Bdellovibrio bacteriovorus: one gene and its partners. The main gene of each other region encodes a partner of the protein of the gene in region 2 in a complex. Links are inferred from orthologs where the notes say so. Each region holds a gene or a part of one and is shown on either strand. Other genes may lie near its edges. The genes, in order: fliM, AZI86_RS14840 and AZI86_RS04215.

What was found.
Region 1: the proteins of AZI86_RS14840 (region 2) and fliM are in contact, whole or in part, in a crystal structure (PDB 1F4V), measured with the Escherichia coli proteins. The link is inferred for Bdellovibrio bacteriovorus from one-to-one orthologs.
Region 3: the proteins of AZI86_RS14840 (region 2) and AZI86_RS04215 are in contact, whole or in part, in a solved structure (PDB 1A0O), measured with the Escherichia coli proteins. The link is inferred for Bdellovibrio bacteriovorus from one-to-one orthologs.

The regions. Positions count from the first base shown.
Region 1 is NZ_LUKE01000001.1:744,810-754,548, forward strand. What follows is about bases 2-2,970. They hold fliM (flagellar motor switch protein FliM), read right to left. Parts: upstream 2,003-2,970; coding sequence 1,001-2,002; downstream 2-1,000. Other genes in these bases: AZI86_RS03525 (FliO/MopB family protein), read right to left, coding at 2-595; fliN (flagellar motor switch protein FliN), read right to left, coding at 607-987; AZI86_RS03540 (flagellar basal body-associated FliL family protein), read right to left, coding at 2,012-2,545; AZI86_RS03545 (flavin monoamine oxidase family protein), read left to right, coding at 2,785-2,970. Also shown: more of AZI86_RS03525, read right to left, coding at 1-1; more of AZI86_RS03545, read left to right, coding at 2,971-4,098; AZI86_RS03550 (MAPEG family protein), read right to left, coding at 4,103-4,492; AZI86_RS03555 (DUF4142 domain-containing protein), read left to right, coding at 4,604-5,128; AZI86_RS03560 (HNH endonuclease), read right to left, coding at 5,206-6,231; AZI86_RS03565 (S66 peptidase family protein), read left to right, coding at 6,607-7,644; AZI86_RS03570 (inositol monophosphatase family protein), read right to left, coding at 7,649-8,500; AZI86_RS03575 (SPOR domain-containing protein), read left to right, coding at 8,622-9,455; AZI86_RS03580 (hypothetical protein), read left to right, coding at 9,606-9,739. UniProt on the Escherichia coli protein: FliM is one of three proteins (FliG, FliN, FliM) that forms the rotor-mounted switch complex (C ring), located at the base of the basal body.
Region 2 is NZ_LUKE01000003.1:496,875-506,546, reverse strand. The notes cover bases 2,445-5,346. They hold AZI86_RS14840 (response regulator), read right to left. Parts: upstream 4,158-5,346; coding sequence 3,732-4,157; downstream 2,445-3,731. Other genes in these bases: AZI86_RS14830 (acyl-CoA thioesterase), read left to right, coding at 4,895-5,346; AZI86_RS14835 (helix-turn-helix domain-containing protein), read left to right, coding at 4,382-4,777; AZI86_RS14845 (chemotaxis protein CheX), read right to left, coding at 3,213-3,713; AZI86_RS14850 (HD-GYP domain-containing protein), read right to left, coding at 2,445-3,153. Outside these bases: AZI86_RS14860 (CCA tRNA nucleotidyltransferase), read left to right, coding at 30-1,223; AZI86_RS14855 (RDD family protein), read left to right, coding at 1,229-1,837; more of AZI86_RS14850, read right to left, coding at 1,840-2,444; more of AZI86_RS14830, read left to right, coding at 5,347-5,365; AZI86_RS14825 (hypothetical protein), read left to right, coding at 5,535-6,395; AZI86_RS14820 (hypothetical protein), read right to left, coding at 6,398-6,961; AZI86_RS14815 (hypothetical protein), read left to right, coding at 7,171-7,656; AZI86_RS14810 (YkgJ family cysteine cluster protein), read left to right, coding at 7,731-8,159; GTPase HflX, read right to left, coding at 8,175-9,452; AZI86_RS14800 (GrpB family protein), read left to right, coding at 9,594-9,672. UniProt on the Escherichia coli protein: Involved in the transmission of sensory signals from the chemoreceptors to the flagellar motors.
Region 3 is NZ_LUKE01000001.1:882,427-892,193, reverse strand. What follows is about bases 4,088-7,084. They hold AZI86_RS04215 (chemotaxis protein CheA), read left to right. Parts: upstream 4,088-4,576; coding sequence 4,577-6,592; downstream 6,593-7,084. Other genes in these bases: AZI86_RS04210 (CheR family methyltransferase), read left to right, coding at 6,589-7,084; AZI86_RS04220 (chemotaxis protein CheW), read right to left, coding at 4,088-4,293. Outside these bases: AZI86_RS04235 (AIR synthase related protein), read right to left, coding at 1-634; add (adenosine deaminase), read right to left, coding at 640-1,662; AZI86_RS04225 (transketolase C-terminal domain-containing protein), read left to right, coding at 1,691-3,724; more of AZI86_RS04220, read right to left, coding at 3,799-4,087; more of AZI86_RS04210, read left to right, coding at 7,085-7,458; AZI86_RS04205 (protein-glutamate methylesterase/protein-glutamine glutaminase), read left to right, coding at 7,470-8,531; ggt (gamma-glutamyltransferase), read left to right, coding at 8,686-9,767. UniProt on the Escherichia coli protein: Involved in the transmission of sensory signals from the chemoreceptors to the flagellar motors. CheA is autophosphorylated; it can transfer its phosphate group to either CheB or CheY.

The DNA of each region.
Region 1 (9,739 bases), on a different replicon or contig from region 2:
CCGCCGAACGTTTATTCGCTTTAGGCTTCTGAACTTCTTGTTCTTCGTCTTCTTGAATATCCATCCCACCAAGAACACGACCAAAGTTACGGGGTGCCTCCTCAGGAACTTCGTCATCCATCAACGATAAATTCTTGATCATCGAAATATTATGATCCGTGACACCAATAAGAATGGACTCACCCGCCACACGGATGATCGCCAAGCTTTTCTTTGGGCCCAAGTAATGCTGTTGCAAAACTTTGATTTGCGTTTGGTGCTTTGCTGATTGCGGGACTTTGTACTTTCTTAAGAAGAAAAAAGCACCAACACCCACCAAACCTAAAATTGAAATCGTGAAGAGAATACGGAAAACGCTGCTCTCTTCACCGGCTGCTTTTTTGGGGCCATCCAAATTCAAAGGAATTTCTGACTCTTTACGATTGTCCTTTGCCGGTGGCAAGGTAGGGGACGCTTGCTCAGCCACGGCAGAGGCTTCAGTATTATCAACGGCGGTCAATCCCACAGAAGCTTCGTCGGCATTGGTTACCGCTGCTTCTTGCGAAAAAGCCGAAGAGCAGGAAATCACGAATAAGATGGATAACAACCAGCGCATCTAAGGACCTCTTACTTTAATTGTTCCACACGCTCAGCGGGTGAAATGATGTCAGTTAAACGAACACCGAATTTTTCATTGACGACCACGGCTTCACCGCGAGCAATCAACTTATCATTGACGTAAACTTCCATGGGCTCACCAGCCAGTTTATTCAATTCAATGACACTCCCTTGAGTCAGATTCAAAAGCTCACTCACCGGCATTTTGGTACGACCCAATTCAACGGAAACTTTTAAAGGAATATCTAAGATCATTCCCAGGTTGCGGTCTTGATGGGCCGGGAGGGCTGCGGATTTTTTCGCCGCACTACCGCCACCGCCGCCTTCAGCCGCGCCCGAAGCTTCCGCAACGAGTTGGTCTGCCAAATTATCTAAAGTATCGTCACCCATTAATGTCTCCCCCCTACTTTTGCACCGGACGAGTCACTTGGACTGCCACAGTTCCATGATGTATGCCGTAGTAACCTTTAAATTTCTTAACGCCTTCAATATTCACATCAAGTTCGCCCGAAGCGTCCTGATCTAACGGAATGACGTCCCCGACTTTCAAACTCATCATATCGCGCAGTTTGATTTCGGTTTCGCCCAGATTGATTTTGATTTCTAAATCTGTTTCTAAAAGCTGTTCTTGAATGATCGCCGTCCAAAGTTTTTTGTCGGTTTGATCCGTTTCAACTTGGAAACCTGTTTGTAGTTTTTGTTTGATCGGCTCGATTGTCGCATAAGGAATAACAATTGAAATTGTTCCCGTCGCATTTTCAAGCTCAACGTCGAACGTTGAGGCGATAACAACGTCAGTTGGCGGCACGATACCGACGAACTGAGGATTCACCTCGGTACGCACAAATGAACAACCAATTTTTTCAATCGAAGCCCAAGCGGCTTCAAGATCGTTGATCGCGAGGCCCACAACTTTTTGTACGATAGAAAGTTCGATCGGCGTAAAATCCTTCCCGTCAATTTTAGTGTAAGGACGATCCGCGCCACCGAAGAAACTATCAACCAAGGCGTAGGCTAATTTACTTTCAATAACGAAAAGAGCCGAACCACGCAAGTTACCGAAGCGCAAAACCGACATGCACGTGGGCATCGGTAAAGTGTTGATAAATTCTCCGAATTTTAAAAATTCAGTCGAGGTCAGCGTGATCGAAGCGATCTTACGAAGAGCCGAGGACAATGATACGCGGAATGCACGCATGAATTTTTCGTAGATAACTTCAAGCTGTGGCAAGCGACCGCGAATGATACGATCTTGACTGGTCAAATCGTAAGACACGATCTTACGGTCTTCAACTTTACCTACGGATTGTGACTCTGCCTTGGGAGCATCCGAGGAAGCAACATCACCGTCGGAAACCGCCGCTAAGAGAGCATCAACTTCGCTTTGGGACAGAACTTGATTCATAACCCTGCCTTAGTTGTAGATAAACTCTGTGAAGAACACGTTTGAAATCTTCCCTTGAACCAGGAAAGAATTAATAGTGTCTTTAATTTCATTTCTTAAATTATCTTTGCCTTCACGCGTATCCACTTGCTCCTGAGTTTTAGAAGACAAGATGATAATAATGATATCGCGAATTTGCGGTTTACGCTTCTCGATCTCATCTAATACATGCTCGCCCTGGACCTCAAGCTCCATGCTGACACTTGCCACTTTACGGCCTTTAGAACCGGCCAAATTGACAATGAATTTTTCTAAGGGAACGACCTTCCCCATGACTTCTTTTTCTTCCGTGGCTTCATGATGTTGAGCCGCGGCTTCACCTTTGATGACTTGTTCGATTTTAGGTTCGGCGGCTTCTTTCTTCTTGCCCGAATAGAGCATGAACCCAACACCTGCTACGACGAGCATATTGATCACCGCTAACGCGATCAAAAGTATAGGCTTTTGTCCAGATCCACCACTTGGCGCTGCTGCTTCCGGTGCTGCTGCTTCTTTCTCCGCCACTATTCATCCTCCATGATGAAGAACCACAGATTGGTCCTTACAAAATTGAAAGCAACAGCAATGCCAACAGGACCTCCGTCGAGCGTCAAAGTCTGCGGTCCAACATATTTGAGCTCAGGCAATTTTTGCCGACCCCGCAAACATTTGCCGGGTAGAATTTCTCTGACAGTAGTCAAACTTTTGGCATTGGGATTTGACTCCCACTTAAAAAAAACCCGACGATAAGCGAGGAGAATCCAATGAAATCCTCACACTGTTTTGACGTCGTGATCGTCGGCGCCGGAGCTTCAGGTTTGTCATGCGCCGCCCATTTACTAAAGCAAAATGTCGACCTGATGGTCCTGGAGGCAAGGCCCCGCATTGGAGGCCGGGTTTTCACTCAAGGCTCACCTCACCCTTCCATTCCCATTGAGTTAGGGGCGGAGTTCATTCATGCAGCCTCACCTCTTGTTTTGGATCTTTTAAAGAAGACGGGCCACGATTTTTATGATGCTCAGTTTGAACAGCTCTTTTTGAAAAACGGAAAGCTGATTGAGCAAAAAGATTTCTGGGACCGATTTGAAAAAGTATTAGCCTTGCCGGACAGTGAACGAAAGACCGACCGTTCGATGGCAGATTTTTTAAAGGCTCATAAAGCCATCCCGAAAGACATGCGAGATCTTTTAATTGGATACATTGAAGGCTTTCAAGCCGCCGACATAAATCTGATTGGTGAAAAGGCGTTCGCGGAATCCGAGAAAGATAAACGCGATCTGAATGGCAATAACGATTTTCGTATTGTGGGTGGCTACTGCGATGTTCTCCAGGGACTTATGCAGAATTCACTTAAGAAAAAGATCGCTCTTGAACATCCTGTTACTCAAATTAATTGGAATAAAAAACAGATAGAGATCATCTGCACTCTTCCGTCGGGACGGCGTCGTCATATTCACGCAAAACAAGTCGTGCTGGCAGTGCCACTAGCCGTCTTGCAGGGGCAGCATAAAAAATCACAGATTGAGTTTAAACCGGAAATCCCCGAACTTCTTCCGGCACTTTCACATCTGCACGTCGGTCATGTGCAAAGACTGGTGTTTATTTTTAAAACCCGCTTTTGGGAAAACCTCTCCGAAAAAAATCCGGTGTGCTTTTTAAGAGCGCCCCATAACATGTATTTTTCCACGTGGTGGACTTTAAGCCCCTTACGTGCTCCTTACCTGATCGCTTGGCAGGGAGGACCCATGGCGCAAGAACTTTCGAACATGTCGGACAACGCCCGTATCGAAAAAGCGCTGCAAACCTTGTCAAAAATCACCAATAGATCCTTGGCTTTCTTAAAAAAAGAAGTGTCCTCCGTTCATCAACACAACTGGTCTAAAGATCCCTACGCCATGGGCGCTTACACTTACACCGGCATAGAAAACCAAGATTATAAACCTAAAACGTATCCGCATTTTCATGGCTTCTTATGGCTGACCGGAGAAGCCTTTGCCAAAGCGGATGGCCAAGGCACTGTGCATGGAGCTTTAGAGCATGGTTTTGAAATCGCACAAAAGATTTTACAAGCACTTTAGAAAACTAAAGCAAACTGCATAGAACCATCACTAAACCGATCAAACTCGCACCCCAAATCAACGTGCGCAATCCCGTAATGCCCGCTGCATACACGAAGAAGTAAAGCACACGGGAGTAGAAGTAAAGCTGAGATCCCCAATAAGAAAGTGATGTTCCTTTTTGCAAAAATAGAACGGCAAAAATCGCCACGATAAAAATTGGAAACGTCTCCATAAAGTTACGATAGGATCGATCGACTCTTCCGGCCATTCCTGTCAGTGGAGGCCGCGAAGACTCACGAGAGCTTAAATTCCATTTCAGTCCGCGTTGCATTGTTGAAAGATGCGCGGCCGCCAATAACTGTACTAAACCTAATATGGACGCAAATATTAACATTTGAATTTCTACTATCATGGGCCCTCCAAAGCTCTTTTGTATATTTGCAGGTAAATAGCTTGGGCTTGCAAGAAGCATTTAGTCCCCGTGATCATACACAGAGATTTTTAAAAACAAAAAGGAGACTTTATGAAATCATTAAAATTAGCAGCATTGCCTTTGGTTCTTTCCGCGTTCATGTTCGGTGGCTTCGCCCACGCGGCAAATCTTTCAGACCAAGAGGTTGGCGAAATTCTCAAAACCGTGAACGACGCTGAAATCGACGCTGCCAAAGCCGCGAAGTCACGCGCCAGCAATAGCGAAGTAAAAACATTCGCTAAAGACATGGAAAATGCCCACGAAAACAACAACAAAGAAGCCAAAAAAGTTTTCAAAAAAGCAGATATCGATCCTAAAAATAACGATATCGCTAAAAACCTTAAAAAAGATGCCAAAGATAAATTGGCAGAGCTAAAAAAGAAAAAAGGCTCTGACTTTGATAAAGCCTATATCGAAAACCAAATCATGATGCACCAACAGGTTTTGAATGACTTGGAACAAAAATACATCCCGGCCACACAAAACTCAGATTTCCGTGCGTTCTTAGAAACTACAAAAACTCACGTGCAGGAGCATTTGTCTAAGGCTCAGCAGATTCAATCGACTTTGAAGTAGTTGACTTTAAAACGTCGCCTGCTGTGACCGCATTTCGCAGCAGAAAACCCATTGATTTTCGAAAGCCCACCTCTACTTTAGAAGTGGGCCTTTTCTTTAAGCTGAATTCCCATCTTACTTGCCATAAATAGATTATGCGTGCGGCAAAGAACTCTTAAGTTATCCTGGTGATTTGACCCGCCCAATGATACAGGAACAATATGATCAATTTGCAGTTGATATCTGGAGCGACAGCGTTCATTTGAATTAGGATTCACATATTCACAACAACCCTCCGAATTTCTTAAAAGTTCGCGTCGAGTTCGAATAGAAATTGCTTTTCTTAGATTCCGCCTCGTAGCGATGACTCCTTGAGTTGAAATGGATTTTCGAAGTGTGATTGGCGGCAACTCTAAATCTTGGGGTTCTTTCGACATGGCCGATGGCTTGTCCTTACCGATAAGAAGCACTTCTTTTTTAACCAAGTTATTTTCTTTCATAGCTGCTCTTGATTCGTTCTTCTGATTGAACTTTTTCGCCAAAGTCGCGATGATATGCGCCCATGAGCCTTCATGACAAACATGAGAGAGATTGTTTCTTGCATTTTCCAATTCCTTAAACTGCTCGGCCGATAAAGTAATTTCAATTCGAACCGAGTCGTCGGCTTGGGGTCGAAGCGCTTCTTGATCTCTTACTGGCAAATTAAATTCTTTAGCCAGGACGGCGTCCGTCTGAAAAGAATTTCTATTTTCTAACTTTCCTAGAACCTCCAAAGTTATGGAAGGAGAAATACTTGTCCCGTTATTCTGCGCCTCCTTAAGACATTTCTGCACTTTCGTAAGCTGAGAAAGATGCAGGCTTCCAGATTCAATTTTATCAGCAACTTCGGGCAACTGCTTTAAAAGCCGGGCCGATTGCAAACGACGATAAGCCGCCGCTTCGGAATATCCTAACCCACGCGTCAGGTAAGTGTACATCCCATCATATCCCAGCTCAGCGTAAATCTGACGTTCTTCAATTTCTAAAATGTGCACCAGAATTAAATGCGTAATTTTTCTTTCGGTCCGCACAAGGTTTTGCATGCGACCCACTAGGTCCTGGTTCGAAATATTTCTTAGATCCATAAATTTCTCCTACGAAAAGGACCATATCATGGGTTTTAAAAAAGAGTTTTTGAAACATTTTAAGAACGCAGGGATCAGGCAGAGACCTCATTTTTATCAAGCTTAATAAGCTCAGAAATGTTCTATACGAAACCTAAATTCACAGAACACGGTCCTTCGTGAAAAATTTTATTTATTTCGACCTGACCTAAAATAAAGAATCAAAAATCATGGCAAACAAATTCGACATTACAAATAACTATTGCCGCTATGCGCCCGCGTAGCGAGGGTGATCCCTTCGCCCGGGCAACGATAAGAAGTCCTTTCTAGACATTTTTATTTTTTCGTCCCAAGATGAACTTCATAAATTACACACTAACCACCCGAGGATATGTAATGTCCCAAACCCTTATTTCTCCAAAACGTTTGAAATTCGGAGATACTATTGGTGTCTTCACTCCTTCTTCTCCCGCTTACAATGCAAATCCTGAACTTTTCGAAAATGGGCTTCGCACGCTAAAAAATCTGGGTTTCAACATCAAGCTAGGTTCTTTGACTAACAAAAGAGCCTCCCAAGGCTACCGCTCAGGCTCTGGAGAAGAACGGGCCAAAGAATTCATGGAGCTTATCAAGGATCCGGATGTCGACGCTTTGGTGGCCACTATCGGCGGATATAATTCAAGTAGCATGATTCCCTTTCTGGATTATTCGGCAATCAAGGAAGAACGCAAACCTATCTGCGGATACTCAGATGTCACTTCACTTCATTTGGCGATTATGAAATTTGCGGGCTTAAGAACCTACTATGGACCGGCGGTGATGTGTTGGTTTGGTGATTGGCCTTCAGGCATTGAAGAAAGTAACAAGTGGTTCTTAGATGCCTTGATGAACCACGAGTCCGGGACAAGAGATATTAATCAACCAAAAAGATGGAGCAACCATTCAAGAGATTGGGGCAACGGAGACTGGAAAAAACTGCCAAGAGAGTGGCAGGAAAATCGTGGATGGAAAGTCCTTCAAGAGGGCACCGCGACCGCACCGATCATAGCCGCGAACTTGAATACACTCACCAGTGCGGCGGGCACTAAATATTGGCCGGACCTCAAAGGTAAGATTCTTTTAATTGAAGAAATGGACGCTCCTTTGATGAAGGAAGAAAGATCCTTACGCCAGCTCTCTTTAATCGGGGCCTTCGATGAGTTAGCAGGTTTAATTATTTCAAAACCAGAATTTTTTAGCACGGATGGTGCGGCTTTTACTTACGACGACCTGATTATAGATATCGTGGGAAAAAGAACATACCCAATTATTTCTAACTTTGATTGCGGGCACACCGTGCCGATGATCACTATTCCTCAAGGAGTAAGGACTCACCTAAAGGCTGAGACGACTGAAGTGAAATTTCAGTTCATCGAACCAGCTTTTTCGGCTTAAGAATTTACTGCGTCTGCGCATCCAAGTGATTTTTTAAAACCCCTTGCACGGCCTTCACCACATTCGCATTCCCCGCGACGATCGAATTCTTATACGGATGATATTCTTCACCACGATAAGTTTGCACAATGCCCCCCGCCTCACGCACGAGTAAGATGCCGGCCGCTGCATCCCATGGCTGAATATTTCTTTCCCAGTAACCATCAAACACGCCACGCGCTACTTGCGCTAAATCATAAGCGGCAGCCCCTGGTCTGCGAACTCCGCGACACTTGCGAACCATCTCATCAAAGATTTTCAATTGCTCGGCAATCACGTGTTCGTGTTCCGAAACAAAGCCTGTGGCTAAAAATGATTTATCCAACGAAGAGGCGTTACTGACTTTCAAAGGACGACCATTCACAAACGCCCCTTCACCACGAATCGCGGTGTATGTTTCTTTCAGTATTGGCACGTCAATCACGGCCAATTGAATCTGCCCATTGATTTCTAACGCTAAGCTGATGCAGAAAATCGGAAAGCGATGAATATAATTTGTCGTCCCATCTAAAGGATCCACAATCCAGCGTCCCACTTTTTGTGCGGGCTCTGCCTGGACTTTGGCCCCAGGAGCATGAGATCCCGCGAAGGTTTCCTCGCCCAAGAACTCAAACTCCGGAAAATTTTTCTTAAGATGCTCTGCGATGACTCGTTCTGATTCTTTGTCGGCTTCGCTCACTAGACCGGCTTGGAATTTTTCTTCAACATGCTCTAAGTTGCCGAAATAATTGAGAAGGACCTCTCTGCCCAGGCTGACGGCTTTGATGGCCTGACCTAAGACCTGCTTCCAATCCCTTGAATTTACGCTGTTTTCCACGGATTTCCTTTCCCGGATGACCTACGTATCATTGACCAGTTCCGGGACTTAAAGCTAACATAAAGAGAGGACCAAAGGAAGGGTCCTTGAGGGTTGGATATAATCTATGAGGATTGAAAAGATGAGTTCACAAACGGATGCGTTCTTAAAGCTGGGGTTGTTTTTCTTTATTGCTTTGTTGTCGTTTTCTATCGGCACCTTTGTCGGAAAGAAGTTCAGTGACAATCAACATCAGCTTGCTGCTTTAGAGCCACAAAAAAATTCTCATGGCGAAGGTCATGGTGATGCTCACGCAGAACGTGGTGTCGCTTCGACATCTCCTTCTGAACACCGCTCTGGCGCGATGACTGACGAAGAAATTGCTAAGCTTGCTGAAGAATTCGTTGCTGACGATACTGTACCAGCGACAACAACGGCGGGTCATGATGCTCACGGGGCTGCGAAAGACGCGCACGGTGCGCCCGCAGCAGCAACTGATGCTCATGGTACACCGGCGGCAGAGGCCCATGGTGCTGTAAAAGCAGAGCCCGCTAAAGATGCTCACGGTGGTGGCCATGCCGAAGCAACCGCTCCGTCACACGCTTCTGAGGCTGCAAAAAATGTGGCGCAAGGTAAAGCTCCAACAGCTCCCGAAACTCAAGCTCCTGCAAAAAAAGTAATTAAGGAAGAGCGTCTTCCTTCTTCACTTCCTAAAGATGTAGCTCAATACGCTGTGGGAAAATTCACAGTCCAAGTGGCTGCTTACCCGCAGGAAGCGGAAGCTCAAAAAATGGCTTCAGATTTGAAAACCAAAGGTTACAGCGCTTTTTATATTCCCGCGAATGTTAAAGGCACAACCTATTACCGTGTAAGTGTCGGTCAGTTTGCGACTCAAAAAGAAGCAACTTCTTACCGCGCAGAGTTCTTAGCGAAATCTAAAATGGGTTCCGCAATCGTTCAAAAAATCTCAGAATAGTCTAGCTTCTTCCGCCGCAGTTCTTGCGGCGGGCCTTCAGATCCTTTCCAGCTATCTCTTTTTACCGAACGCTCGCTATCGCCGAGCACTACGTGGTCCTAATCCTTTACGGCCATTGTGAGCATCCCTTCAGCATGTCAATAATCAGATATGAGGATTTTTTTCTATCTGACTGTTTCTGTACTTTTCGTTTTGCCTGTCAGTGCGCAAGAAGGCACACCCATTTCAAAAACAACATGGGAATTTGGATTTGAAGGGGGGGCCTCATCCCGACAAATCAAAGC
Region 2 (9,672 bases):
GGGTTAAAGTCTTTCACTACAATAAGGCCATGGCGACTGTGCAAAGCATCTTAGAAACTCATCCCCATTGGCCGGCCGTGGAAGACATCTACCACAAGTTGGGGGCCCGTGGCTATAAGGCCTTTTTGGCGGGCGGATGCGTGCGGGATGCGCTTTTAGGTATTTCAGCCAATGATCTGGATGTGGCCACCGACGCCACCCCTGAAGAAATTGAAAAAATCTTTGCAAACACGGTGGCCGTGGGGAAAAGCTTTGGCGTAATGCGGGTGCTGATAGGGGATGCTGATATTGAGGTGGCGACCTTTCGTTCTGATGGTGAATACAAAGATGGTCGACGCCCCGAAGGCGTTCATTTTTCAACTCCCGAAATGGATGCCCAGCGACGCGATTTCACCGTGAACGCGCTTTTTTATGATTTAAACTCCCAAGAGGTTTTAGATTTTGTGCAAGGTAAGGCGGATCTTGCCAAAAAAACTTTGCGCACAGTGGGCGATGCTGAAAAACGTTTCGCCGAAGATCATTTACGTCTATTAAGAGCCGCTCGCTTTGTGGGACAATTGGATTTTGCCTTAGAGGTCACGACGTTTGCGGCCTTAAAGCGGATGGCGCCCAAGGTGATGACCGTCAGCGGAGAACGTCTGCACGAAGAAATGGGGAAACTTTTAAGAACCGCCGCCGTGCAAAAGGGCTTAGATGTTTTAGTCAGTTCCGGTTTGATGGCAGAACTTTTTCCGTTCCGGGCCGAAGATGCCAACGGGGAGTACCTCTCATTAGCTCATCATACATGGCAAAGCTTTGCGTTGTTTTTTAGGCAGGCCCCCCTCACGGAAGTAAAGTCACAGCTGGCGCGCTTAAGATTCTCCGTGAAGGAGCAAAGAGCCATCGAACGTGTCTGGGGCCTTTGGCATCAGCCGGAGGAGTTTTTTAAACTCTCGTTAGCAAAGCAGCTCTTAAAAATGAGCGAAGAGGGTGTTCCTTGGGCGTTAACTATTTTAAAAGCGCAGAAGAAGTTTCTGTCAGAAATTGATCTTCTCACCAATGCCTGGGCTAAGATGGGTGAAACTCTTCCGAAGCCATTTTTATCGGGAACAGATGTGCAAGGTCTGCAAGGCAAAGCTATTGGTGACTGCTTAGCCGAAGCTTTTGAATTGCAGCTAGAGCATAAGCATCGTTCCCGAGAAGAAGCCCTAGAGTGGCTTAAATCTTACAAAAAGAAAGCTTAAAGCAAATGACAAATGCATACTTACCAAGTACCTGGAAACGTTTAGCGGCCAACGGGATTGATGAAATGATCATGATTCCATTTTACGCGCCTTTTTTCGGGATCTTTTTTACGATGTTAACCAGTGAAGAAGGGGTGAGCATTCCGATCTTCACGTTTTTTTTGATTCTTTTAGTTCCGGCAGTTTACGAATTTGTGTTTTTAGTTTTGATGCAAGCAACACCCGCAAAATGGCTGTTGGGATTAAAAGTCGTTCCGGCTCATAACTTTGAAGAACCATTAAGTTGGCAGTCGGCCCTGTTAAGAGCCTTAGCTAAACGCTTAAGTCTGTTTTTGAGCTTGGCTATTTATGTCGTGGCGCTATTTCGCTATGACCGCACTCATGCCGTGGACTGGATTGCGGAGACTCGCGTGGTGCAAAATGTACCGCGCCGCAAACCGGCGAAAATTCGTTGGATCCTGGGTAGCTTATTTGTGCTTTATTTCTGTGTTGAGGGTTGGAGTGCGGCCATCAAGGTGATCAAAACAATTGATTGGCAAAATAATCAAGTGCATCTTGATGAACTTTTAGCGGCTTATAATCTGGAAGATTTAGAAGACTTCGAAGTCGAATAGGCCTATTTGTATTTTTTAAAAATAGTCGTGGCCGTTAACATGTCAAGCCCGTCATCAGTGGCTTCAATCGAGTTATCACGCAGCAGTTGTAAAGCTTGGGCTGGCGGCATGGCTTGGCGATGTTCGCGTAAAGATGTTAACTCCATAAAGCGATAAGCAAAAATCATCAGCTTCCCAAGATCGCTTAAATCTTCGCCGGGCAGAGCCTTGGGGAAGCCCTTGCCGTTAACCTTTTCACGGTGTTGTCCAATGGCTTCAGAGATTTCCACCGACAAAGGAACCTTTTTAGCTTTCACCATATTGACGGAGCGGTCGGGATAAAGATGAAACTCTTTAAGTTCTTCAGGGGTGTAATACTGGGGATCTTTTTCAGCCATGGCCACGGGCATTTGGGAAAGACCCACGTTGTGGAGCAATCCCGCTAAGGCCGCACTTTCGCGTTTTTCAGGTCCCCAACCCATGGCTTGAGCAAAAAACGCGGCATAGGCCGATAAACAGATGCAGTCATGATATAGCGTGCGTGTGTTGCCGGTGAAGCGGAAGATCTCCGTAAAAAGAGTTTCTTTATCAAGGTCTTTGGTTAATTCAAAGTCGGCAATGATCTCTTTGCATTTATCAAAGATCAAACGGCCCCCAGAAAAGTCGGTGGCCGCACCATTCAGAAATTGCGCCATGATTTCATAAATCGCTTTTTTAGAGCGGTGAAATTTTTCGGTCATTGAGACCGGGAAGGGGGAGTTTCTTAAAGACTGCACCGTGCGGGCGTATTCAAAAAACTCTTTGCGCTGAGTTTTTTTGATATACATTTGCTGTTTTAGACCCAGGAATTTCGCAATTTGCTTTTCATCTAAGATGTCACCGGCTTTTCGCATGAGAACGGAGCGATGGTTGGCGGGGAGATGGACGTAGACATCAAAGTTAATATTCATCTGCGCTTCGATATCACGCAAATCCACCGGCATTAAGGCGGTGATAGGGATGTTGTCGCCTTCCATTTCAACCGGAGCTAGCTGCAATACCATGTCCGAAATAAACTCGCGGTCAAAGTTGATATGCATCATTTCGTCGGCACCGTTTTTTTTGATGGCGTCGAAATTCAACGGAGCGGCCGCGGAATGAAGCACGATCACATGGCAATCACTGAAATTCATTTTGACGGATTGAACCCACTCGTTTGTAGAGTTGGATCCATCTTGTCCGTCAATCAAAGCTAAAATGGGATGGAAATTCTGAGATTCAAGAGCTTCGTCGACAGTTTTGAACTGACGAAGTTGATAGGGATAGTAACCTTTCAGGATCACTTTGACAGCATCCATGAAGGAATCTCGGGGACTCCCTATGAGTACGTCAACAGTCGATCCTGAAGAAGCTGCCATTACTGCACCGTGATCTCCACGTAAAATGTGGATCCATTCGTTAAGTTAAATGGTATCACAAGAGTGGCCCCTTTATCAGCCTGGGTGATTTTAAAATCACCAGAAATGACAGAGGGAATGGCCATTTCGAAATTGTAACCCAATTGATTCAAAGTGGTTTTGGCCGAGCCATAAATCATATTGGTCATTTCGCCCACGGCATCGGAAACATCAGAGTTTATTTCCGTAAACTTCTCTCCCAGCATGTTTTCAAGGATATGAAAAATGCTCTCTTTGCCATAAGAAATCAAAAGAGTTCCTTTAAGTGGAGGGGCGACCATTCCCACCATGCCCGCGATCTCGCCTTTTAAAACGAATGTCGGTTCGATGAAGGGCTTGCCCGGAGTTGCGTCCGTTTGCGCGATGGTCTTAAGAGTTTTAATAACACCGTCTACGAAAGCGTTAATAAGACGCTTATCAAACAACGGATTAATAGCGTCGACTTTTGGAGCTGCAGACATATATTTTTCCTCTCAACCTTAAGAAGCTTTCGCTTGAGTTGAAGGGTTGTGTTTCGCCCACACGCGTTCCATTTTTGCTTTCAATGTGGCGGAGTTGAAGGGCTTCACCACATAGTCAGAAACACCGGCTTTAGCGGCTTCTAAAATGTGTTTTTGCTCGGACTCTGCAGTGACTAGCATGAAAGGGCTTGCCTTAAAGCGGGGGTCTGCTTTGCAGGCCTTTAAAAGGTCAATCCCTTGCATTCCTGGCATATTCCAGTCAGAAATGATGAAACCGTAAGGTTTGCCCGCGTCATGAGCGGCTTGAATCATCGGCAAAGCGGTTTTACCGTCATCGGCTTCCTCGACATTTGTATAGCCAAGCTCATTTAGCACTTTTTTGATGATTTTTCGCATAGTTGCGAAGTCATCCACCACTAAAAACTTCGTATCTGTGGGAAACATAATATCTCCTGAATTGTTGGAATCCTGTAAAATACACACACTGATCGGTCTAGTTTTTTAAAACTAGAGTCCAAACCTATTGCGAAATTTAAAAATCGTGTCAGACTTTATTACAGGTGGTCGTGCTTTAAACATGGACATGAGTCCTAGTTTGAAGTGCCAAGGTGTTCAAGGTTTAGACAAAAGTTTTAAAAAACTAAAACATTTAGCGGGAGGGAGCAAGGATGCTCAGAGATGTCCTCATTCAAAAAGGTCTTTCAAACAGAGAAGCAGAAGTTGCTGAACTAGTTTCTAAAGGCTTATCCAACAAGGAAGTTGCGAATCAGCTGTTTGTTACTGAAAAAACAGTAAAATTTCACCTTACTAACATTTATAAAAAAATGAATGTTAAGTCTCGTGCACAATTGATCGTATGGTGCTTGCCTCACCTTGGTTTCGTTGAAACTGAAGTGCGCGCAGAAAACAACAATCAATCGGCAACGGCTGCATCTGCTTATAATAACAATGCAACTCAAACAATCCCGGCGGGATCGGCAACTGTATCTGGCGGAACAACAACTCTTCCAGGCAGCGGCATCAACCGTGGCGGTAACTCTGATATCGGAATGGGCGGCATCTAGTCGTTCGTCTCTATAAAAGAGATTGCTTTAAGGCGCAGGTAAGTTAGGATTTTTCCTAACAACCTGCGCTTTCTTTTTTTGTGCTTAAAGACTTTGTAGCTAAAGAGGTTTTTCATCATGGCTGGCACCAAACCCGTTTCTGCATCTCAAGTTATCATGACCGAACTAGTTCTTCCTTCGCACACCAACGCGATCGGCAGCATTTTCGGGGGTACCATCATGGCGTGGATTGATATAGCGGCCGCCATCGCCGCGCAAAGGCATTCGGGCCGAGAGGTTGTTACGGCGAGTATTGATCGTTTGGATTTCGTAGCCCCTGTGTACAAAGGCTGGGTCGTGAACATGAAGGCCAGCGTGAATTTCACTTCACGCACCTCCATGGAAGTCGGTGTGCGGGTGGATGCGGAAAATCCCAAAACCGGTGAAACTTTTCACACGGCTTCAGCGTACACGACTTTTGTGGCATTAGGATCTAACGGCAAACCGATTGAAATTCCGGGTTTGGAATTAGAAACGGACACCGATCGCCGTCGCTTTGAGGCCGGTAAAAAACGCCGAGAGATGCGTTTAGCGCAAAAGAAGTCCTAAAAAAACAGAGACAAGGACGTCGCGAAGCACGACGAATAAACATTTTTAGTTACCCTTTGTATAGGTGTTCTTCACCGCCTTCTTCTTTTTATCGTCGCTGGGTAAAAAGCGACTCATTTTGAGTCATTGGCATAGTTTGCAAGCTTTCGAGGTGACGAGGAGTCTTGCGATGAGGATGGCTATTACAAGTGGACTTATATTTTTTCTTAGCGCGGTGAGCACGCAAGCTGGTATTTATATGCGCCCGCAACCTTGGGGAGATCAATCTCAGATTGCCGTCTGTTTTGCCGACAAAGACACGAGAGCCTCTGTTCTTGCATACACGGTGACCGGAGAGGTCACCAAAGCACGCTCACAACTTTCTGCATGGAGCCGGGACTTAAAAAATCGCGTCAAAAAACTTGTGACTTCTGAATACTCAAAAGAAAAAACGGGCGTAGAGTTTGTCGGTTGGGATGACTGCGGCAGCGGTTCTGGCGATGATAATTCCGTGGTGAATCTTTTTATTTCGACAGCGGATGCTAAAAAACTTGCGCGGTCCACGGAATATGGACGAGCTTCTATCGGACCTAATTTACAGTACGGTAATTTTGCAGAAGACAAGGCTCCGTTTTTATATGTTCAGCACCCCAGTGCAATGGCGGGTGATTTCATATTTAAAAACCGCAAAGGACTTGCGCAAATTTACTGGGACTCAACCATCTTGCATGAGTTTGGACATCTTGCGGGTTTGCTCCATGAGCATGAGCAAAAAGCCATTCTTCAGGATCCCGCGTGTCAGCGTCGATTTGGGAAAGCTATCAAGAACATTGTGGCCAGCCTGAATTTGCCAGTCAGTTTGACCACGTATTATGAACAGGATTATGCGGCCGATCCTCGCAGCCCCTATATACAGCATGGTTCTTATGACTCTCAATCCATCATGAACTATTGCTATATCGATGAAATCCGCGACGGTCTTTCCCTTGATCCGCATCGCTTAAGTGACACGGATCGAGCCACGTTAAGGGAAATGTATTCTCAAGAATAGGCTTACAAGGACCAACCCGATTTTCCCGGGCGAGGCATCGGCGACATGTGATAGCGGAAGGTTAAATCACCTGAAGCTTCTTTCCATTGTCCGCCGTCTTGGTAGCGTCCTTTGATTGTGATGAAGCCCATTCCTTCAAAATATTTATACTTATCTTGAACTTTGATTCCTCCGACACGAAAACGACAAAATGGAATGACGGCGCGCCCTTCGTTTCTTTTGAAGGTGGGAACGACATTATCGCCGGACCATAAAAATCCCAATTCTTCACCCGTAAGCACGATGTCTTGGCGGCTGCCCACTATTTCAGGGCCGGTAAAAGAAATCGTCATGCTATCAAGAAATAACGGGCTGGGGCCTTGCCATGACATGCGCACGGTTCCCAGTAAAGCAGTGATCCCTGGAAGATTTAGATCTTCTTTGTTGTTGTAGTCTTTGATCTGGGAAGCACAACTGCGGCCGGGTTCATCTAAAAGAGGAACATAGTCAGCACCACTGATGGAGATGGATGCGGCCATCGCTGGCGCAGTAAATAATGAGACAATGGAAATTAGGAATTTGGACACGCAAGGCCTCCCAAGAAATGTGGTTTTTGAAGTGTGCTGAACTTAGATTTTTTGGATCCCTTTAGTCAACAAAGGCCGCGTTTTTCGAGTGTTCGGTATCAAGTCGTTTTCATGTTCTAAAAAGTGTTCCGTTGTAATGAACGAGATTTTTTCGTGACGCCTCGCTTTTCTCAATTAGTTTGTGTTAGCATTTTTTAAAAGAGGACAACGTGACCGATCGATCTTTTGCCACTGTTTTAGAAAACTGCACGCTAGTGACAATTCAAAATCAATTGGTGTCTCATTCATCAGACTTACCGACATTAGGAAATGCTTATTTACCAGAGTTGCAGATAGATCTTGGCGCATTGGTCTTAATCAATTCCATCGGGGTGCGCCAGTTTCAAAACTGGATTGGCGGGATTGAGTGTGACAACATAAAGTTGCTTTATTGCACACCCATCTTTGTTCATCAGCTCAATTTAGTTCATAAGTTTTTACCCAGCCACTGCAAGGTGGAGAGTTTTTTTGTTCCCTATTATTCAGAAACTTCCATGGAAGAAAAATTGGTCCTTTACAATCGCAATGTCGAATTTGAATGGGGCGGGGGAGAGTTGGTTTTAAACAAACCCTTCGTTCTAGATTCGTCCGGTTTACCGATGGAAATAGACGTTCAATCGGATCGCTACTTTGATTTTTTAAAAGAGTATTTCTAAAGAGCTAAAAAATTTTTAATTTGCGTTTGTTATAAAGGAGCCTATCCTAGAGTCAAAGGGATGGATTCCTTATCATGGCTCAAAGTAAGAGCTCTTTAGTCACGGCAGACGTTTCAACTCACCCTTGTGTTAGGTGCGGGGCTTGTTGTTCTTTTTTTCGAGTTATCTTTGCTAAAGATGAAACTCATCCCATGTCCCACAATGTTCCTAAAGATCTCACGGAAAAATTAAATACCGATGAGCGCATTATGATTGGCACTAATCAGGTGAAAATCCGCTGTGTGGCTTTAACAGGGCAAATCGGGCAGTCGGTGAGTTGTTCGATTTATGAAAATAGACCGTCATGCTGTCGTCGCTTTCAAGCAAGTTATGAAAATGGGACGCACAATCCTAACTGTGATTTGGCTCGCAAGAGCAAAGGACTCAAACCCCTGCGGCCCCAAGACTTTCCTCGTCCGGAGCCGACTCCGAAGGCTCCGCCGGTGGATGAAGGCACGCTTTAAGCGTGCCTTGTGTACCTATTTAACGACGTAATCTTTCCAGCGACTCATCAAGGCGGGGGTCAGTTGCGTATAGCAAACCGTGCCCTCCGTCGCCGTCTCTTTGCGTACAATCTGAGCCTCGCGGCCCAAATCAAAGATTTTGTATTCTTCAGAGCGTGGGAAGTACAGCTGCACGTCGGTTTGCATTTCGCTCACCATTTGTGCCATCAGTTTCTTTAACTGTTCTATCCCTTGCCCCGTCAAAGCACTTACAAAAACTCGGGGGTAAGCCTTCACTCGAAATTGTTTTTCTAAAGGGGCGACATCACACTTATTAAAGACGTGGATGATCTTTTTATCCGACCAGTTGAATTCTTTAATTAAGCCCTCAACGACCTCGACTTGTCTTTCCATATTGGGTGAAGACAAATCCACGACGTGAATAAGAACATCGGCCTCTGAAGATTCTTCAAGCGTTGCTTTAAAGGCTTCAATTAATTGTGTAGGAAGCTTCCGGATAAATCCTACGGTGTCGGTCACAACCGACGGAGGGCCATCGGGTAAAAAGATCTTACGTGTTGTGGGATCCAAGGTCGCAAACACTTGGTTCTTGGCTAAAACTTCAGATCCGGTCAGACGATTTAAAAGCGAGCTTTTGCCGGAGTTTGTATAACCAATCAAAGCAAAAGACGGGATCTCGTGGCGACGACGGGATTGCCTGTGTTGCGCGCGATTTTTGCGCACACCTTCAAGTTTATCTTTAATAATGGCCACGCGTTCACGGATACGACGACGATCATTCTCCAGGGCTGTTTCACCCGGGCCCCGTGTTCCGATACCACCGCCTTGACGAGAAAGCGATTCCATCCAAGCGCCAATCATGCGCGGCATTTGATCAAGTAATTGTGCAAGTTCTACTTGAAGTTTTCCTTCAAAAGTCTGTGCTCGTTGGGCAAAGATATCTAAAATCAGCTGATTGCGGTCGATCACGCGAACCTTCACCGTTTGGGCTAAGTTCCGCTGTTGAACGCCGGAAAGCTGGTGATCCATGATGACGATGTTAGCACCGCTATCGCGAACCATCTCGGCGACGTCTTCGACCTTGCCGGTCCCGATCAGGGTGGCTGGATTCCAAGAAGGCAAGACTTGAATCAATGAGCCCACGACTTCACCGCCCGCGGCGGCCACGAGTTCTTCGAGTTCAAGTAAGTTTTCTTTGATTTCGGTAAGTGGTTCGGATTTTAAACCTACACCGATGACGATAGCGCGATCTTGCGCAGTGACCTTTGAGTTGAGGAAAGCTTGATTAGTCAAAGAGTTCGACCCTCCCTTGGTACTGATAATAGGCTAGCATAAGGTGGTCTAGGGACAAAGTTATTTTTCTGTCACTGCAATCAGTGAATTTCAGTGTAAAATATTGACGGATAAAGGTCTAGATTGAGAACATTAAGCCCCATGATTACCAGTATAGATAAAATAATGGAAGACTTTGGCCTGGGGCTCGCTCGCGACGGTCGAGTGGAGTTGAAAGTTC
Region 3 (9,767 bases), on a different replicon or contig from region 2:
TCGTATCAATCGCGGCTGAAAGCAGCGGGCGAAGATTTTGGGTCAGCTGCCAAGAAGGATGGGGTCTAAAGATTTTTTCTGGCAAAGCACTGTCGGGTAAATTTAAAAGATAGCGATAGGCCAGGGCTGGTCCCACGCCGGTATTTTTACCGTGAGCTAAAACTAAATAATCACCGGCCTTAGCGCCAATTCTGGTAAGAGGTGGGGTCGTACTTTGTCCTAAAATAGATGACGTAAAGACATGATCCTTGGCGTACCCTGAATCCCCACCTAAAAGTGGGACTTGCGATTTCACGCAGGCCTTTTTTATTTCAGCGAAGAATTTCTTTTGTATGTCTTTTGATGTCGCAAAAGCCCACTGTGTGGAAAGTGTTATACCGATCGGTGAAGCTCCGCTGGCCGCGAGATCTGAAACGGAACTCATGACGGTCATCCAAGCCCATGTTTTTAATTCTTTATATAGACCGATGGTGATTTCCTCTCCAAGGGAATCTATCGAGGTGACCAGAAAACTTTTAGCGGCGAGCTTGACGATTTCACAGTCGGATTCAAAAAGACCATTGGTTTGTTTTGCGGATTTGAATTGAGATCCCAGGACCTTTTTTAGTTCCGTTAATTCTCTGATTTGTGCCATGTGATTTAAAAAAAGTCTTTTTTAAATGGCAGTTTATCTTTTTCAGGAATGAAACTGTATTCGTAAGCGATTTGATTGCAGCGCTTAAAATCTTTTACGGTGAAGCCATGCACGTGATGAAGAACTTCGTAATCATCGCTCAACGTCGTGGCGAAAACCCCCGGGTCATCTGAATTGACTGTCACTAAAACACCTTGATTGATCAACTCTTTGATCGGATGCGATTCATAGGTAGGAAAACTTTGGGTCAAATAGTTGCTGATTGGGCAAACTTCCAGCGGGATTTTTCTATCCTTCACGAAATTTAAAACATCTTTGTTGTTAATGATTTGAATACCGTGACCGATGCGTTCCGCGCCTAAAATTTCGATACTGTCTTTCACCCATTGCGCGGACTGCGGTTGCGGCGTTTCTCCGGAATGAATGGTGATATGTAAGCCCGCTTTTTTCGCTTTTTGAAATAAGGGACCAAAAGGTTTTGGATCAAAGCCTTCCTCGTTATCGGCTAAATCTAAAGCGATGAAGCTGTCCTTGTGATCGATAGCAAAGTCGACAACCTTGGTGGCAAGCTCATAGGATTTTACTCGCTGAATAATGCAAATGAGGCCCACTGCCATGGGGAAGGCTTTTTTGGCGCGTTCGATGCCTTTGTTAAGGGCATTATGGATTTTTTCAAAACTAAGTTCAGTATGGCCCTCATTGATGAAAGTGGGGGCATAGCGAAATTCAATTAAACGGATTCCGTCGTTAAACGCGTCCTCACAAGCTTCATAGGCAATGCGCGAAAGGATCTCTTCGCTGGCTAAAACTTTTTGGGCATTCAGGAATTTCTTTAGAACGGATTCAAGGTCCCGCATCGGCTCGGTGACCAAAAATTGGGCTCTTTGCGCTTGAAAAGAAGACTCTAAGTCTATGCCAACTTGAGGGGCTAATTCAATCAAAGTACTCCAACGCACTGAGCAGTCCAAGTGGCGATGCAATTCAACCTTCGGCAGCTCGCGTATATTGTGAGAATAAAGCTTTTCCATTTAGAGTCTCCAGAGTAGAACTTATCCTATGACAGAACCCATCCAAATCAAAACAAAACTCGCGGGGAACCCTACCAAGGAACCTCAATTCAAAACTCATGTCAAAACCAAAGACGGACGACAAATTGCGGTCGCCGATCCGAATGCCACGCGCTCATTGGTGTCTTTGATGAATATGAACGCCGTTCTGGGCGGGGCGGCGGCTCACTATGGCGGGCCAGCGGCTTTAGCAGAATTGTGGTCGGCACTTCATGGGTATGTTTTTGATGCTTCGGCTCGCGAAAATAAACAGTGGTATGACATGTTTCATATCGTGAACGATGCGGGACACTGTGAAAACGGTCTTTATGCTTTAAAAGCGAATTACGGCATGGCCGGCTTGACGATTGAATCCTTAAAAAAATTCCGTTCGATAGAGTCAGGTCTGACTGGACACGGCGAAGTTCATCTGTTCCCAGAAGGCGTGTTTATTTCTAACGGTCCTTTGGGTTCCGCGTTTCCGCAAACTCAAGGTTTGGCGATGGGTGAGGCTTTGTCAGGAAAAAATCGTGTTACGATCACCACGATTTCTGATGGAGCTTGTATGGAAGGGGAGGCGAAAGAAGCTTTTGCGGCCATTCCGGGTTTTGCAAAAAACGGCAAAATGGGCCCTTATGTTTTAATCATCAGTGATAATAATACGAAACTGTCAGGTCGTATTGATGCAGAATCTTTTTCGATGACTCCAACTTTTAATTCTTTAAAAGATTTGGGTTGGAATGTGATCACTTTGACTGAAGGCAATGATTTGCAAAAGTCATTTGATACGATTGCTCAAGCGGTCGAGATGGCTAAGGCCAATCCGAAGGCGCCAGTTGTGATTCACGCACGCACGGTCAAAGGGATCGGCACGAAAAAAACGGCGGAGTCGGCTTCGGGGGGGCATGGCTTCCCGTTGAAAAGTCCTTCTGAATTGGCGGCGTTCCTTGGTGAAATCAATAATGGTGTTGCATTAGAAGCTCTTTACACAGGATGGATTGAGGAGCTCGTTAAGCACGAAGCAGATTTAAAAGCGAAGGCCGTGAAAGACACGGGCGAAAAAATTCAAATCGGCGTTTCGGCCGCGATGGTTCGTGCGCGGAAAGCGGGTTTACCCGTCATCAGTGTGACTTCGGATCTTCCGGGGTCAACCGGGGTGGCTGGTTTCCGCAAAGAATTCCCGAATGACTCTGTCGACGTAGGGATTGCTGAAAGCAATATGGTTTCAACGGCGGGTGGATTGTCAAAATTAGGTTATATCCCGGTGGTGGATACATTCGCACAGTTTGGTGTGACCAAGGGCGCTCTGCCGTTAACGATGGGTTCTTTATCTGAAGCACCGATCATCGCCATCTTTTCACACACCGGATTTCAAGATGCAGCGGACGGGGCTTCTCACCAAGCTTTAAGTTACTTGGCGATGACGTCTTCGATTCCTCACTTGGATGTTTACTGTCTTTCATGCAGCGAAGAAGCAGATGCGCTGGTTACAGCCGCGATTGAAAACTTCGCGAAAGAAAGAAAAGCGGGTCGTGTTCCAAATTCTTCTGTTTTCTTTCTGGGTCGTGAGAACTTTCCGAAATCCTACATTTCGCCAGCGGGTTATGATTTGAAAAAAGCCCAAGTCTTGCGTGATACGGTGAAGGACAAAGCGAAATCAGTGACGATTGCGACGACGGGATCTTTGGTTCCGCAGGCCTTGCAAGCGGCTCAAGACCTTGAAGCAAAAGGACTGGGGGTTGTGGTTATCAATTCACCATGCGTAAACCATTTTGATCTAGCCACATTTAAGACGGCGATTGAAAAGACCGAGGGCCGTCTCATCACGGCGGATGATCATCAAGTGATCGGGGGCTTTGGTCAAATGCTAGCGCATGCCCTTTTACAAGCTGATGTCGCAGTTAAAGTGAAAAGCCTTGGGGTTCACGGGGAGTTTGGTCAAAGTGCTTATACGGCTCAAGACCTTTATAGAAAACATAAAGTCGACGCTTCGGCGATTGTGGAAACTGCCGGCAGCTTTTTCCAAAAAAGCGGCGCTTGGTAGATTTTAAGGAAATCAAAAAGAAAAAGCCCACGGAATTCACGTGGGCTTTTTTATTTTTAATTCTTAAGATTTTCTTACGCCGCTGCTTTTTCAGGGGTGTGAGAGAAATGAGCCATTTGGCCCATCTGATCCGCAGAGAACGCTGATACGATATCAACCAAAATCACAACTTTATTGTCTACTTTGCCCATGCCGCGAACGAACGACATCGCGTTTTCGTTGCCTAGAACTGGAGACGGCTCGATTTGTGATTCTTGAAGGTCCACGACCTCTTTAACTGAATCCACGATCATACCTACTTGACCGATTTCAGTGTCGATAACGATGATGCAAGTGTCACGAGTAGTGTCTTGTGAATCCATGCCAAACTTAATACGTAAGTTGACTACTGGAATGATCTTGCCGCGAAGATTCATCACACCTTTTACATAGTCCGGTGTGCGAGGTACCGGTGTGATCTCGCCGAACTGATTGATTTCGCGAACTGTTTCAATAGCGACACCGTATTGTTCGGCCATCAATTGAAAAGTTAAGTATTGCCCTGGTTTTGCTTTAGTAACGTCGCTCATTGTCTCACCTTTCGACTCTTGTGAAAAAAATCTTACAAGCAACTCTTCGAGAAAATACCCCCTGGACTTGAGAGGTTTTAAGGAGTTCTACAGAAAATTAATATCCCCGTATCAGCGTGAGACGATAGTCTAGTTAAGCTGAGGGCGATTCAGGAAGAAGATTAAAACATCAGCATGTGAAGGGTTCTAGACTTTAGAGTTAAACAGAAATTTCAAACAAGGACCGATAAAGAAGCGTTAGGAAATTTTCTAAATTGATTCTATTTAGTTATGGAGCACTCCGATGAGCGGTGACAACGCCTTTTTTGAAGAACTACAGATGGACTTTTTGAATGAGTCCGCTTTCATGCTTGAGCAGTATGAAGAATATATGATGAAGCTGGAAAACAGCACAGATCCCGCTCGCGATTTAACCGATATTTTCCGCGTAGCCCACTCGGTAAAAGGGGGAGCCGCAGCGGTAGGTTTAGCGGATCTTTGTAAGTTCGCTCATGTGATGGAAGATCTGTTAGATCTTTTACGTTCCCAACCTCATTTAGTAAATTCAAACGTTATTTCTTTGCTTTTAAAATCCGGTGATGAGTTAAAAAACCGTGTCGCGTTTTTACAGCAAGGTCAATCTGGGCACTGGGATCCTAAAGAGCTAGTGAATCAATTGATCGTGATCCGCGAAGAACTTTCCGGCAAGAAATCTAAACACCATTCAGTGACAGACGCTGAACCTGTGGCCTCAGCCCCGGCGGATGAAGAAGTAAAAATCGCTGCTCCCGATGACTTCTTCTCTCCAGCACCTGAAGGTGAAGATCATACGAATCATGAATTATTAGCTGAACTTTTAGCTCAGTTATCTCCTGAAGATCAGGCCGAGTTCCATGCGAAGGAGGCACACACTCCGCCTCCTGTCGTGGCAGCGGCTCCGGCGCCTACACCAGCTCCAACTCCCGCGCCGGCTCCGCAAGCGGCGGTAAAACCTGCTCCGGCATTGAAGGTAGTTGAAGATGCTTCTGCCGCCCAAGGTAACGGTAATGGTGGTGCTAATGGTAAAGCCCCTAATAGGCAGCTTAATTCCACAATCAAAGTCGACACGGGTCGCGTTGATTCCGTTCTTGATGCAGTGGGTGAGCTTGTTGTTTTAAAAAATCAATTAGTGCATGACGAAACGGTGCGCAGTGGAGAGAGTCTTCGCCTTGAGGCCATCGTTGATCAATTAGATAAAGCCGTGCGCGAGCTTTACGAAAAGACATTGAGCATTCGCATGACGCCGCTAAAATCGGCGTTCACAAAAATCCAACGTATCGTTCGGGACGTCTCTTTACAACTGGATAAGCCAGTAGATTTACAATTGATCGGTGAAGAGACAGAGGTGGAACGTACCGTATTTGAACTTTTGGGTGACCCTTTGGTTCACTTGGTGCGTAACTCGATGGACCACGGGGTTGAGAAAAAAGAAGTTCGTTTAGAACGCGGTAAACCGGCAACGGCAAAAGTTGTCGTTTCGGCGAAGCAATCCGGTGGTAACGTTATTATCGATATCACGGATGACGGTGGTGGTATCAATCGCGAGAAGGTTTTAAACAAAGCTATCGAAAGAGGTTTTGTCCCTAAGAATGTGGACCCTGCTTCTATTCCCGATGAACAAGTTTTCCAATACATTTTCCAACCGGGATTTTCGACGGCAGATAAGATTTCTGACTTATCCGGTCGAGGTGTGGGTTTGGATGTAGTGAAATCCAACTTGGATAAAATCAACGGTAAGATCAATATCTATTCTAAACCAGCTCAAGGTTCCACGTTCCGTTTAACTATTCCTTTAAGCACGGCGATCACTGACGGTATCATCGTCGCTTTGGATGGAGCTCGTTACATCTTACCAATTCACTCTATTCGTGAAATCGTGCGTGTTTTACCAAAAGATTACACGAATGTTTCGGGTGCGGGTAAAGTTGCCAACATCCGCGGTGTTTTGTTGCCCGTGATCGATGTCTCTCGGACTTTGGGGTCTATCAACTGGACTTTGAATGAAAAAGATCAAAAGCGTGCGCAGAAAAAAGAAAACTCTTTAAGTGCGCGTCGTGAAGAAACCATGCTGGTGATTATTGAGTCTATGACGGGTCAAATGGCGTTCCCCGTGGACGACGTTTTGGGTCAAGCGCAAGTGGTGGTGAAGTCAATTACAACAGGTCACGACATCCCTGAAGTTGCTGGTGCGGCGATCTTGGGGGACGGTAAAACCGTCTTAATCCTAGATCCAGGCGCTTTAGTTAATAGTATTGTCAAAGGACGGGAGATCGCGGCATGAGTGCCCCTAAAAAAACAAGTGATATCGTAAGTGCCCTCAATGATTTCGAGGATATTAAGCTCACAGACAAAATGTTCGGCAAGTTTGCGGAACACATGTACACGCTTGCGGGTGTCGATCTTCCATTGACCCCTAAAAATCATGCCTTGATTCGCAATCGTATTGTAAAGCTTTTGCGTCGCCATTCTTTAAAGTCTTATGAAGAGTACTGGGCGATGATCGAACGTGGCGGGGCAGAGCTGACTTCCGAGTTCATCTCGGCGCTTACGACGAACATGACTTCGTTTTATCGCGAATCAAATCACTTTGATTTCTTAACTGGTGCTTTGCCAGAGTTAAGTAAAAAGTTTGGATCTGATATTCGCCTGTGGTGTTGTGCTGCCAGTACGGGCCAAGAGCCTTACACGATCGCGATGACGGCCTGTGAAGCTTTGGGTGATCAATACAAAAAGGCTCGATTATTGGCGACCGATATTGACCTTCAAGTCCTTAAAAAGGCTTCGATTGGTACTTATGAAGAGCGTGAAATGCAAGGTCTGCCCCCCGCGCAAAGATCTAAGTATTTCGAAAAAGTGAAAGCTCAAGGTGAAGAGTTCTGGAGAGCGAAAGATCAGATTCACAATATGATCCGCTTTGCTCCGTTTAACTTGATGACACCGAAATATGAATTTCAGCATCAGTTTCACGTGATTTTCTGCCGCAACGTTTTGATTTATTTTGACGAAGCGACAACTAAAAAGGTCATCGACAACTTAACGGCGTGTTTGGCTCCAGGCGGATATTTGGTCTTAGGTCACTCTGAGTCTGGAAACGTAAAACACACTCATTTGAAACCGCTTTCAAGAGCCGTTTACCAAAAAATTTAAGAGGTAGCCGTATGGCGCAAAAAATTCGCGTTTTGATCGTGGACGATTCGGCGGTGATTAGAAAGTTGCTAGAGAAAATCTTTAGCTCTGCCCCGGACATTGAAGTCGTCGGTACTGCGCAAGATCCCTACATCGCTCGTGATAAGCTGGTTTCTTTAAAACCAGATGTTATGACCTTGGATGTCGAGATGCCGCGTATGGATGGCATTAGCTTTCTTGAGAAAGTCATGCAGCACTTTCCAACTAGAACTATCATCTTTTCAAGCTTAGCTAAAACAGGTTCAGAAACCTATTTGCGAGCGCTTGAAGCAGGTGCGATTGAAATCATGGAAAAGCCTTCCATCGACGTTTCGCAAAGTTTGGAATCACTCGCTGCGGGGTTTATTGAAAAAGTGCGTGCGGTGGCTCGCGCTCGTATCAATCCGGTTAAAAAGATTGTTCAAGCCGGTGGTCCGGTGCAAAAAATTGCTCCGACTTCATTAGCCAGAACAACGCATCAGTTGTTGGCGGTGGCGTCTTCAACGGGCGGAACAGAAGCTTTAAAGGTGTTCTTAAGTGGAATGCCTGCGGATATTCCGGGAACTTTGGTGGTGCAACATATGCCTCCAGGTTTCACAAAGTCTTTTGCCGATAATTTAAATAAAATGTTTCCTTTTGAAGTGAAAGAAGCAGCAGAGGGAGATCAGGTTGTCCCGGGACGCGTGTTGATTGCCCCCGGTAACTACCATATGGAAATTCATCGAAGTGGTGCCTTTTATCACGTAAAACTTCATCAAGGGCCGACGTTACACAGTGTTCGTCCGGCCGCAGACTATATGATGAAGTCGGTTGCAAAATACGTCGGTAAAAATGCCTTGGGTGTTGTCTTAACGGGAATGGGAAAAGACGGCGCAGAGGGTTTGTTAGAGATGAAAAACGCCGGTGCTTACACAGTGGCGCAAAATGAAGAAACTTGCGTGGTGTATGGCATGCCAGCTGCGGCGGTGGCGTTAGGGGCGGCAGACAAGGTGCTGCCTTTAGACAAAATTGCGGGCGATTTGTTGCATCAGCTTCACCAACGAAACGCAGCTTAAGGCGGCTCGGTGAAAAAGGCTCGATCGACTGCGTTGTCGGGCCTTGTCTTGCTCTAAGGCGTACTTTGAGTACGCCTTCGTGGCAGCCAAAACCCTCCGCCTTGCGCTCGAACCTTTTTGACCAAGCCTTGGTTCTGGGTATAGCCTACCCAATATGAAAACTTTCAAATCTTTTCAAATATATTTGGTCTCTTTTTTATTCATAACAAGCTGCCAAAGCGCGCCTAAGGCTCATTATGTTCGTTCGGGTAAAGAGCGTGCAGATCATGCGACCGCACAAGCTGTGGGTCAGCAGTATGCTATTGCTACACAAGGTCGTTTTTCTTCGCAAGCGGCGGAAAAGATGTTTGCTCAAGGAGGGAATATCATTGATGCGGTGGTGGCGGCGTCTTTCACTGTTTCTGTAGAGCGGCCTCAATCTTCGGGTATTGGTGGGGGCGGTTTTATGCTGTTCCACGAAGCTAAGACGGGCAAAACTTACGCGATTGACTTCCGCGAGCGGGCGCCGTTGAGGGCAACCGAAAACATGTATCTTGGGAAAGAGGGAAAAGCCGAAACCGGCAAATCACAGAACGGAATTTTGGCCGTGGCGGTTCCAGGAATGGTCGCCGGTCTTTTAGAAATTCATAAACGCTTTGGATCGTTACCTTTATCAAAGGTCATGGCGCCAGCGATTCAATTGGCCGAAGAAGGCTTTCCAATTTATGAAGAGTTTCATGCGGCATTAACTTACCGTGCTCCGCAGATTTTAAAAGATCCGGCGGCAAAAAAGATTTTCTTAGGGGCTAACGGCGATGTTCCGGCACCGGGAAGTCTTTTGATTCAAAAAGATTTAGCAAAAACATTAAGGCTGATCGAAAAAAAGGGCCGAAATGGTTTTTATAACGGATCCGTGGCCAAGTCCATCGTGGACCTGTCTAAAAAAACCGGTGGGATTATCTCTCAAAAAGACTTGGATGATTACCAGGTTAAATGGAGAGAGCCCGTCACCGGCAAGTATCACGGTTATGAAGTGTTCTCGATGCCGCCTCCAAGTTCAGGGGGGGTGCACGTGATCCAATTCTTAAATTTCTTAGAAAAAGATGAGCTGGCAAAAAGCGGAATCCATTCGGTGAAATCAATTCACTTGGCGGCGTCAGCGTTGCAGTCCTCATTTGCCGATCGTGCGACTTATTTGGGTGATCCGGATTTTACAAAAGTTCCGGTGAAGGCACTCACGGATCCAAGCTATATCCA